Regions from separate parts of the Mesorhizobium sp. M0830 genome, predicted to be linked through region 2. Evidence: predicted binding sites of a transcription regulator. Region 2 holds the regulator's gene; the other holds the start of a gene.
The links. The regulator PhoB, encoded in region 2, activates phosphate uptake and scavenging genes when phosphate is short. The targets are predictions, from matches to a motif close to TGTCATNNANCTGTCAT.
Positions count from the first base shown of each region.

Region 1: the regulator PhoB is predicted to act here: its motif matches at 2,594-2,610, upstream of NKI20_RS04735 (esterase-like activity of phytase family protein).

Region 1 covers NZ_JAMYOR010000004.1:185,904-190,962, reverse strand. Annotated here, with positions in the region: gene NKI20_RS04740 (L,D-transpeptidase) at 159-947, shown strand; gene NKI20_RS04735 (esterase-like activity of phytase family protein) at 1,002-2,480, opposite strand; gene NKI20_RS04730 (LacI family DNA-binding transcriptional regulator) at 2,822-3,847, opposite strand; gene NKI20_RS04725 (Gfo/Idh/MocA family protein) at 4,043-5,059, shown strand, end outside.
Region 2 covers NZ_JAMYOR010000003.1:176,636-181,694, forward strand. Annotated here, with positions in the region: gene pstC (phosphate ABC transporter permease subunit PstC) at 1-450, shown strand, start outside; gene pstA (phosphate ABC transporter permease PstA) at 454-1,305, shown strand; gene pstB (phosphate ABC transporter ATP-binding protein PstB) at 1,302-2,105, shown strand; gene phoU (phosphate signaling complex protein PhoU) at 2,131-2,838, shown strand; gene phoB (phosphate regulon transcriptional regulator PhoB) at 2,858-3,547, shown strand; gene eglC (endo-1,3-1,4-beta-glycanase EglC) at 4,079-5,059, shown strand, end outside.

The sequences.
Region 1 (5,059 bases), on a different contig from region 2:
TTTCCTGGAATTGCTCAAGTCCGGTCCACGATGATCGCCGATTCCACGGGACAGGTCATGCCGTGATCTAATCATGTTCTCAAAACTTCCGGAATGGGATATTGATCCTTGATGCGTGGGGCCACATTCCTACTAGATCTTGGATAGCCGGGGGGTTCATGTCCGATATTCCGCTGTTTTCCGAGCGCCTGAGCCGGCGTGCGTTTCTCGGTGCATCTGCTTTGGGGGCCGCCTCCGTGGCTCTTTCGGCGTGCACCACGACGGACGTTGCGCCGCCGCCGGTGGCCGCACCGCCAAGCGATCCGGGCTTCGGCGATACCGCAAGCATGTATGCGGCGCGCACCGACGAGGGCTATCAACTGCCTGCAATCCCGGTGGCCAAGCTCGATCCGAAATTCGTGCGCCAGATCGTGTCCGACCCGACCGGAGAGAAACCCGGCACGATCGTCGTCGATACGTCCGAGCACTTCCTCTATCTGGTGGGCGATGGCGGCAAGGCTATCCGTTATGGCGTCAGCCTCGGCAAGGCCGGTTTCGGATGGACCGGCAGTGCCGTGGTTCAGGCGCGGAAAAAGTGGCCGGTCTGGACACCGCCGCCGGAAATGATCCAGCGCCGCCCGGAATTGGCGAAATACAAGGACGGCATGCCGCCAGGCCCGCAGAGCCCGCTCGGCGCCCGCGCGCTGTATCTGTTCCGGGACGGCAAGGACACGATGTACCGGCTGCACGGCACGCCGGAGTGGGATTCCATCGGCAAGAACGCATCGTCGGGCTGTGTGCGTTTCATGAACCAGGACATCATCGACCTTTACGGCCGCGTCAACGGCGTCGCGCCGGTCTTCGTGCGCCCCAATCTGTCGGCTGCCGGCAAGATCATGGCCGTTTCGAGCAGGACCGCCGAGCCGATCGATGCGGGCGTGCCAAGGGACGCGGAGATGTTGAAGTAAGCCGTCACGATCCCTCAGGCGGACGCGCTCGGCGCGCCCGCCCTTGTGTTGTCGTTACTTCTTGGCCAGACCCGGCAGCGTGACCTGATAGACCAGGAACATGGTGTCGACATCGGCACCGTCTTCGGCTTTGTAGGGCGCGCCGACCTGGAAGCCGTCCTGGGCGAGGAAGTCGTTGTCGTTGGCGACGAACAGGAAATAGTCGTCGGGCAGTTTCGGATCGAGCACGCTGACCACCGACATCGCCTCCCACTTCTCCGACAGGTTGTTCTTGTCGTTTGGCGCGCCATTATGCAGGCCGAAGCGGCCGAGTTCGGCACTATCGTTGATATCGATGAACGGCGTCAGTTTTGCCGGCGTCACCGACGGGTCGAGCACGCCCTTGGGCGCCAGCGGCTTGTCGGCGGCATCGAAGGCGCCGCCGGCAATATCGGTCGCGGCCGAGACGTCGACGACGAAGATCTGGCGCACCAGCGAGGTGTCGCCTTTCACGCCCTGACCGTTGCCGCCGTCGCGCGCCAGCATCAGGAAGGCCTGATCCGATAACGCCACGATCTCGCTTTGCGCGGCGATCTTGGTCTTGCCCTTGGCATCCTTGAACACCGGCAGCGGCACGACATACTCATGCGCTAGCTTGAGATGGGCGAGGTCGGAAGCGTCATAGACCAGCGCCCTGGTGTTCTGGCGGGTCGAGGCGGAATCGCCGCCATCCTGCCGGGGCGCCGACTGCAGCACGGCGATCAGGAACTTGCCGTCGGGCGTCATCGCCATGCCTTCGAGGCCCTGGTTGTTCTGGCGGCCGGTATCGGGATCCTTCGGATCGGGCTCGGCCGCACCCGGGCCGGGATTGTCGGAGGCGAAGTTCGGCGCGCCGTGGCGCATCGGCACGAGGGCGGCGGGCGGCTGGGTCGCCGACAGCAGATGTCCGTCGGCGGAGAACCGGTAGATGTTGGGGCCGTATTCGTCCGAGATGAACATGGTGCCGTCGGGCAGGCGCGCGATCGCCTCGTTGTCGAGCGCCAGCTTGCCGTTGTCGGCCTGCGGCAGGATCGGCATGTCGCCGCTTGCCGCGCGCACGCCGTTGAGCGGATCGAGGCCGGTGGCATCGGCACCCTTGTCGTCGGTGAGAAGCATGGTGTCGGCAAGCGTTGCCTTGACGCCCGTCTGCTCCTGGCCGGCAGCCGGTGCGGTGCCTGGTGCTGCCGGGGTAAACTCGATGCCGATAGTGTTGAGGCGCGGCCGGTAGTCGGTGGTGCCGACGACATTGTAACCGCGGTCCGGCAGCAGCCAGAGCGAGCCTTTGTAGCCGCCCGCATCACGTGTCCAGCTGGCGGTGTCGATCGACATGCCGGAGCCCGAGCCGAAGGTCTCGCCGAACTTGTCGCGCTGGGCGGCCGGGATGCGGCCGACGCCGACCAGTCCCTTGTTGACGAGGCCGCCGATCGTCGCGGTGCTGTCGGCGAGCGCCGGCGTCAAGGCGGTGAACAAGGCCAGCGCGACGCCGAGCGACGCGGTTCGGTGCAGGTGTTTCATGGATGAACCTCTTTGTGACAGATGTGCCGAAGCGGCCGCGCAGGACGAAAAACTCAAAGAGGTGCAACATCGATGATGTCGCGCGCTCCCGAACCGCGGTCTACGGCGCGAACATGATGCTTGCGTGACAGCGCACGATGCATGCCTGCCGTCTTTTCTACGCGACGACAAAAAAATGCGATTGGCGGAAAGAATTGATCACTTCGTCAGGACCTGGTCGACGACCGACATCTCGAATGCGCAGGCCGCGCACGGGACCCGTCATTCCCGGATATTCATGGAATTGGCCGAGGCGGGCGAGAAGCCGGTCGATCGAAACGCGTTTATCGGACCGCGCAGCATCAATCGCTGTCGCGCGCCACCAGCTCCAGCGGCCAGACCTCGCGCATGATCCGCGGACCAGCCGGGCCGGCGAAGGCGGGCAGCGACGCCAGCAGCATTTCGGCGAGCCGCTGTCCCATCGGCTCCAGCGCCGGTCGGAAGGCGGTCAGCGCCGGCGAGAAGTAGCGGCAGAGCGGCGTGTCGACGATGACGGTCACCGCCATGTCGTGACCCGGCCTGATGCCCATCTCGGCCAGCGCCTTGCAGCCGCCAAGCGCCATCGCGTCATTGTTGAAGATGATGGCGGTCGGCGGTTCCTTGGAGCGCATCACCTGCGGCGTCACTTCGTAGCCGGCGGCCTCGTTGATGAAGCCGGACGCAATCAGCTCGGGGTCGACCTCGATGCCATGCCGCAGCAAAGCCTTGCGGTAGCCGGCCAGGAACAGATAGCCGAAATTGAGGTCGAGCGACGGGCGGATGGCGGCGATGCGGCGGTGGCCGCGCGCCACGAGGCGGTCGACCGCATCGGCTCCGGCCTTTTCGAAATCGAGGTCGAGGGAAGGGTAGGACTTGGCTCCGGAGCGGCTGCGCCCGAGCGTGGCGAATGGGAAACCGACCTGGGTGAGATAGTCGATGCGCTCGTCCTCGCGCCGCGTCCAGGCCAGCACCACTGCATCGGCCCGGCGCGTCTCGACGACACGGCGCAGGCGCTCCTGCTGGTAGTCGCCGGGAGCGCCCATGACCACGATCAGGTCGAGCCCGCTTTCGGCGAGCCTCGCCTGCAGCCCGATCAGGAGCGGAATGAAGAACGGCTCGCCATATTGCTGGTCGCCCGGATGCGGCTGCATCATGAAGGCGATCGAATGGGTGGCGCCTTGCCGCAAGCTGCGGCCGGATTGGTTCGGCGAGTAGTTGAGTGTCCTGGCCGCTTCGAGCACGCGCTGGCGCGTGTCGGCATTGACGTCGGCACGGCCGTTAAGGGCGCGCGACACCGTGCCGATCGAAATGTTCAGGTGACGGGCAAGGTCGTGAATGCTGGATGCCAAGTGACTGTTCTCCCCCTTGCCTGGCTAGCACCGGCAGCCGCCAAGGCCAAGACGACAAGACGATTTTCGCGAGCGGCCGATTGACATTCTACGCCTTCGGGTGTGTTCTCGTAAACGTTTACGGAAAAACGTTTACGGCTATGCCGTGAATGCCGTGACGATCGGTCTGGAGGGACCGAGAGGGAGGAGTACTGGATGGTCAATGTCGTCCTGGTCGGTTGCGGAGCCATGAGCAAGGCCTGGCTCGATGCCGCGCGGCAGATCGACCGGCTCGCCATTGTCGGCCTTGTCGACCTCGACGCCGACAGGGCGCGAGCGAGGGCGCACGAATACGATCTCACCGGTGCCGTCATTGGAACCGATCTCGACGCCGTGCTCGACCAGACCCGGCCTGACGCGGTATTCGACGTGGTGGTTCCCGCCGCCCGGCGACAAGTCGCGCTTTCCGCCTTTGCCCATCATTGCCATCTCTTGACGGAAAAGCCGCTCGCCGACACTCCTGAGAATGCGCGGGCCATCGTCAAGGCCGCTCGCCAGGCCGGGCGCGTTCATGCCGTCGTCCAGAACCGCCGCTATGTCGCCGATGTCAGGCGCATCCGGAGGTTCCTGGACTCCGGCGCCATTGGTGCCGCCACCAGCATTCATGCCGACTTCTTCGTCGCGCCGCATTTCGGCGGCTTTCGCGAAGAGATGGCCCATGTCCTGCTGCTCGACATGGCGATCCACACCTTCGACGCCGCCCGTTACATGGTCGCCGGCGAGCCGGCCGGCGTCTATTGCCAGGAATGGGAGCCGGCCAATTCCTGGTACCGGCAGGGATCGTCGGCCAGCGCCGTCTTCGATCTCGGCGGCGGCAGACTGTTCACCTATGCCGGCTCATGGTGCGGCGCCGGTTTCCGCACGAGCTGGGAGGGCAGCTGGCGCATCGTTGCCGAGCGCGGCAGCCTCATTTGGGACGGCCATGACGTGCTGCAGGCAGAGGTCGTGGCGCCGGGCCGCGACGGCCTTTTCGACAAAACCCAGCCAATCGAAGTGCCGCCGCTCGATCCCGCCGACCGCGTCGGCGGCCATCTCGGCATCATCCAGGATTTCATCCGCGCCATCGAGACCGGCACCGAGCCGGAGACGCGCGGCGTCGACAACATCAAGAGCCTGGCCATGGTTTTTGGCGCCATCGAGAGCGCCGAAACCGGCCGCCGGGTGACGATCTCA
Region 2 (5,059 bases):
GGCCTGCTGACCTCGTCGCTGATCCTCGCCATCATGGTGCTGCCCTTCATCACCTCGATCACCAAGGACGTCTTCGACACGGTACCGCCGGTACTGAAGGAATCGGCCTATGGCATCGGCTGCACGACCTGGGAAGTGACCCGCCGCGTCGTCATTCCCTACACGAGGATCGGTATCATGGGCGGCGTCATGCTCGGCCTTGGCCGCGCGCTGGGCGAAACCATGGCCGTCACCTTCGTCATCGGCAACGCCCACCGCATCTCAACCTCGCTGTTCGCGCCGGCAACGACGATCTCCGCGACCATTGCCAACGAGTTCACCGAAGCCGTCGGCGACCTCTACACCTCTTCGCTGGTGGCGCTCGGCCTGATCCTGTTCGTCATCACCTTCCTGATCCTTGCCATCGCCCGCTACATGCTGATGCGCATCGACGCCCGCACCGGAGCCTGACCGATGTCGACAGCCACATCGCTTCATCAGAGCCGCAAGAGGAAGAATGCCGTGATGATGACGCTGTGCGTCACCGCGGCGGGCATCGGACTTGCCTGGCTGGCGCTCATCCTCGGCGCGCTGGTCTACAAGGGCGCCGCTGGCCTGTCCCTTGACGTCTTCACGCAGATGACGCCGCCTCCCGGCGACGCCGGCGGCCTGCTCAACGCCATCTATGGCAGCGTGGTCATGACGATCATCGCCGTCATCGTCGGCACGCCGATCGGAGTGCTGGCCGGCACCTACATGGCCGAGTACGGTCGCTTTTCCAGGCTGACCACCGTGGTGCGCTTCATCAACGACATCCTGCTGTCGGCGCCGTCGATCATCATTGGCCTGTTCGTCTACGAACTTATGGTGCGGCCGATGGGGCATTTCTCGGCAATCGCCGGTGCTGTCGCGCTCGCCATCCTCGTCATTCCGGTGGTGGTACGCACCACCGAAGACATGCTCAATTTGGTGCCGAACGCCTTGCGCGAAGCCGGCACCGCGATCGGCGCGCCGCGCTGGGTGGTGATCAAGTCGGTGGCCTACCGCGCCGCGCTATCGGGCATTGTCACCGGCATATTGCTGTCGATCGCCCGTATCTCCGGCGAGACCGCACCACTGCTCTTCACGGCGCTCAACAACCAGTTCTGGTCGAGCAATCTCAACGCGCCGATGGCCAGCCTGCCTGTCACCATCTTCCAGTTCGCTCTCAGCCCTTACGAGGAATGGCAGCAACTGGCCTGGACCGGCGCACTCATCATCACATTGACGGTTCTCGCGCTCAGCATCGTTGCGCGCAGCCTGACCGGACGCAGAGAGGACAAATGAGCCAGATGTTGTCTCCAGACATGACGATCGCTGCCGAGGCCACCGCCAAGGCCAAGATCGAGGTCAAGAACCTCAACTTCTACTACGGCCAGTCGAAGGCGCTGAAGGACATCACTCTGTCCTTGCCGGAGCGCAGCGTCACCGCCTTCATCGGGCCTTCGGGCTGCGGGAAGTCGACGCTGCTGCGCGTCTTCAATCGCATCTACGAGCTCTATCCCAAGCAGACGGCCGAAGGTCAGGTGCTGCTCGACGGCCAGAACGTTCTCGACCGCTCGCAGGACCTCAACCTGCTGCGCACCAAGATCGGCATGGTGTTCCAGAAGCCGACGCCATTTCCGATGTCGATCTACGAAAACATCGCTTTCGGCATCAGGCTCTACGAGAAGCTGAGCAAGTCGGAGATGGACGGCCGCGTCGAGCAGGCGCTGAAGCGCGCGGCACTCTGGACCGAGGTCAAGGACAAGCTCGACGCCAGCGGCCTCAGCCTCTCCGGCGGCCAGCAGCAGCGGCTCTGCATCGCCCGCACCGTGGCGGTGAAGCCGGAAGTCATCCTGCTCGACGAGCCCGCCTCGGCGCTCGACCCGCTGTCGACCGCCAAGATCGAGGAACTGATCGACGAGTTGCAAGCCGACTACACGATCGTCATCGTCACCCACAACATGCAGCAGGCGGCGCGCGTATCGAAGCAGACGGCCTTCATGTATCTGGGCGAGCTGGTCGAGTTCGACCGCACGGAGAGGATCTTCACGTCGCCCCGCGAGAAGCGCACGCAGGACTACATCACCGGCCGCTTCGGCTGAGCTCAGGCATACGAGGAACAGGATAATGAGCGAACATACAGTCGCTTCTTTCGACGAGGATCTCGGTCAGATCAGCAGGCTCATCAGCGACATGGGCGATCTCGCTAGCTCGATGGTCGGCGGTGCGACCAAGGCGCTCTTGAATTCCGACAACGCCTTGGCACAGCGCGTCGTCTCCGACGACGCGATCATGGACGCGCGCCAGCGCGAGCTCGACGACCGTGCCATCACGCTGATCGCCAAGCGGCAGCCGATGGCCGATGATCTGCGCCATGTCGTCGGTTCTATCCGCATGGCCGGCGATCTCGAACGCATCGGCGACCTTGCCAAGAACATCGCCAAGCGTGTCGGCACTGTCGGCCTCAGCGTCACGCCGCGCGACCTTTCGCACTCGATCGATGGAATGGCACAACTGGTGCTGATCCAGGTGCAGGGCGTCATCGAGGAATATGCGGCGCGTGACGCCGCCGCGCTGGCGAAACTGCGTGCCGACGACGAACGCATCGACGTCAAATACACCTCCGTGTTCCGCGAGCTTCTCACCTATATGATGGAAGACCCGCGCAACATCACCGCGTGCACGCATCTTTTGTTCTGCGCCAAGAACCTCGAGCGCATCGGCGACCACGTCACCAACATCGCGGAAAATGCCTATTATGTTTTGACCGGCACCCAGCTGCCGGCCAATCGTCCGAAACAGGACGAGACGACAATGTCCGCGCCCGCGGCATGACGACAGGGGTAACCAGCCGATGATCGCGCCACGCATCATGGTGGTGGAGGACGAGGAGCCGCTAGGCGTGCTGCTCCGCTATAATCTGGAGTCCGAGGGCTATCAGGTCGAGGTCGTGACGCGTGGCGACGAGGCCGAGATCCGGCTGCAGGAGAACGTGCCTGACCTTCTGGTGCTCGACTGGATGGTGCCGGCGGTTTCCGGCATCGAACTCTGCCGGCGCCTGCGAATGCGTCCCGAGACCGAGCGGCTGCCGATCATCATGCTGACCGCGCGCGGCGAGGAGAGCGATCGCGTGCGGGGCCTCTCGACCGGCGCCGACGATTATCTGGTCAAGCCGTTTTCGACACCGGAGTTCATGGCCAGGGTCAAGGCGCTGTTGCGCCGTGCCAAGCCGGAACTGCTGTCCAGCGTGCTGAAGGTCGGCGACATCGTGCTCGATCGAGAATCGCACCGGGTCTATCGCAAGAAGAGCGAGATCCGGCTCGGGCCGACCGAATTCCGCCTGCTCGAATTCATGATGCGCCATCCCGGCCGCGTGTTCTCGCGTAGCCAACTGCTCGACAACGTCTGGGGCGAAACGATCTACATCGACGAACGCACGGTGGACGTGCATGTCGGCCGGCTGCGCAAAGCCGTCAACAACGGCCGCATGCCCGACGTCATCCGCACCATTCGGGGCGCAGGCTACGCGATCAGGGAAGACTAGCCGATAGATCGGAACCAAGGTTCAAATTCGATCAGCAGGTCGTCGCCAATGGCCACGCGATGGCAGACATTCAAGCAGGCGGGATCGAAGTCTAAACTGCCCTTCGCGGGGCTCGGCGCGTAGCTTGACTGGCTGGCGATTGCCCTCCGATCTCCCAATTCGCTTTTCTGCCAGGCTGGCCGCAGGAAGCACGGCCCGTGACACTTTAGTTGGTCACATTGCTATCTTGCCCGCAGACCTCCGATCAAAGTTGCGCGCCTCAAGAAACAATTTGAACTAATATGGCTATGTGCCCGCCAGAGGATGTGGTTTCGCATAAATGCGCAATTTTATTAAAAAAGTTCCTCAGACTAAGAATGAGTTTCTCTCCTCTTTATCGATTGTATGTGCTCCGAATAGTCAATACGATCTTGCATTGGATGACGATTCCGCGGGAACGATCTCGTTCGTTGCAACGTTGCTTTGAAAGCGGTCGCCGGACCTTGCGCCGAACGACTTGATCAGGTCGGGCACTAAGAGGAAGGATTTCTGATGAGCACGGTCTTAAACGCCAAAGGTATTCCTCTTCCCTACACCGGCGCGTCCAGTCATTGGTTCTCGGCAACCGGAGCCGGGGCCGAACTGCATGGCACCTCAGGCAACGACTCGTTCTGGGGAGACACCGGCGTCAATGTCACGATGTATGGTGGCGCCGGCGACGACTACTATCACCTCTATTCCACCAACAATAAGGTGGTCGAAGATCCCGGGGCCGGGATCGACACGATCGACACCTGGATGAGCTACAAGCTCCCCGACAATTTCGAGAACCTGGTCGTTACCGGCGCCAATCGATATGCGTTCGGAAATGCGTTGGACAACATCATCAAGGGCGGGTCGGGTCATCAGACGCTGGATGGCGGCAAGGGAAATGATGTCCTGATCGGCGGTGACGGCGCCGACACTTTCGCCATCTCCAAAGGAAATGGAAGCGATCTTATCTTCGATTTCGGTGCGACCGATGTGGTGCGCCTTAACGGCTATGACTTCACTTCGTTCGATGCCGTCCGTTCGCAGATGGTTCAGGTGGAATCGAACGTGATGCTGAACCTCGGATCTGACGAGATCCTGGTGTTCAAGAATACGACCATCGACAAGTTGCAGCCCACCCAGTTCGAACTGCCGATAGACAAGTCCGGAATGACGCTGTCCTTCGCCGACGAATTCAACACGCTGAGCCTTCGGGACGGGCAGGACGGCACCTGGAATTCCAATTTCTCGTGGGGCGCGCCGAACGGCAGCACATTGAGCAGCAATGGCGAGTTGCAATGGTATATCGACGCCAATTACGGGCCGACGAGTTCCGTCCACCCGTTCAGCGTTGAAAACGGCGTCCTCATCATCACCGCCGCGCAGGCGCCGGAGGACATCAAGCCTCTGATCAACAACTACGAATACACATCGGGGATACTGACGACCCACGACAGCTTCGCGCAAACCTACGGCTATTTCGAAATGCGGGCGGACCTGCCC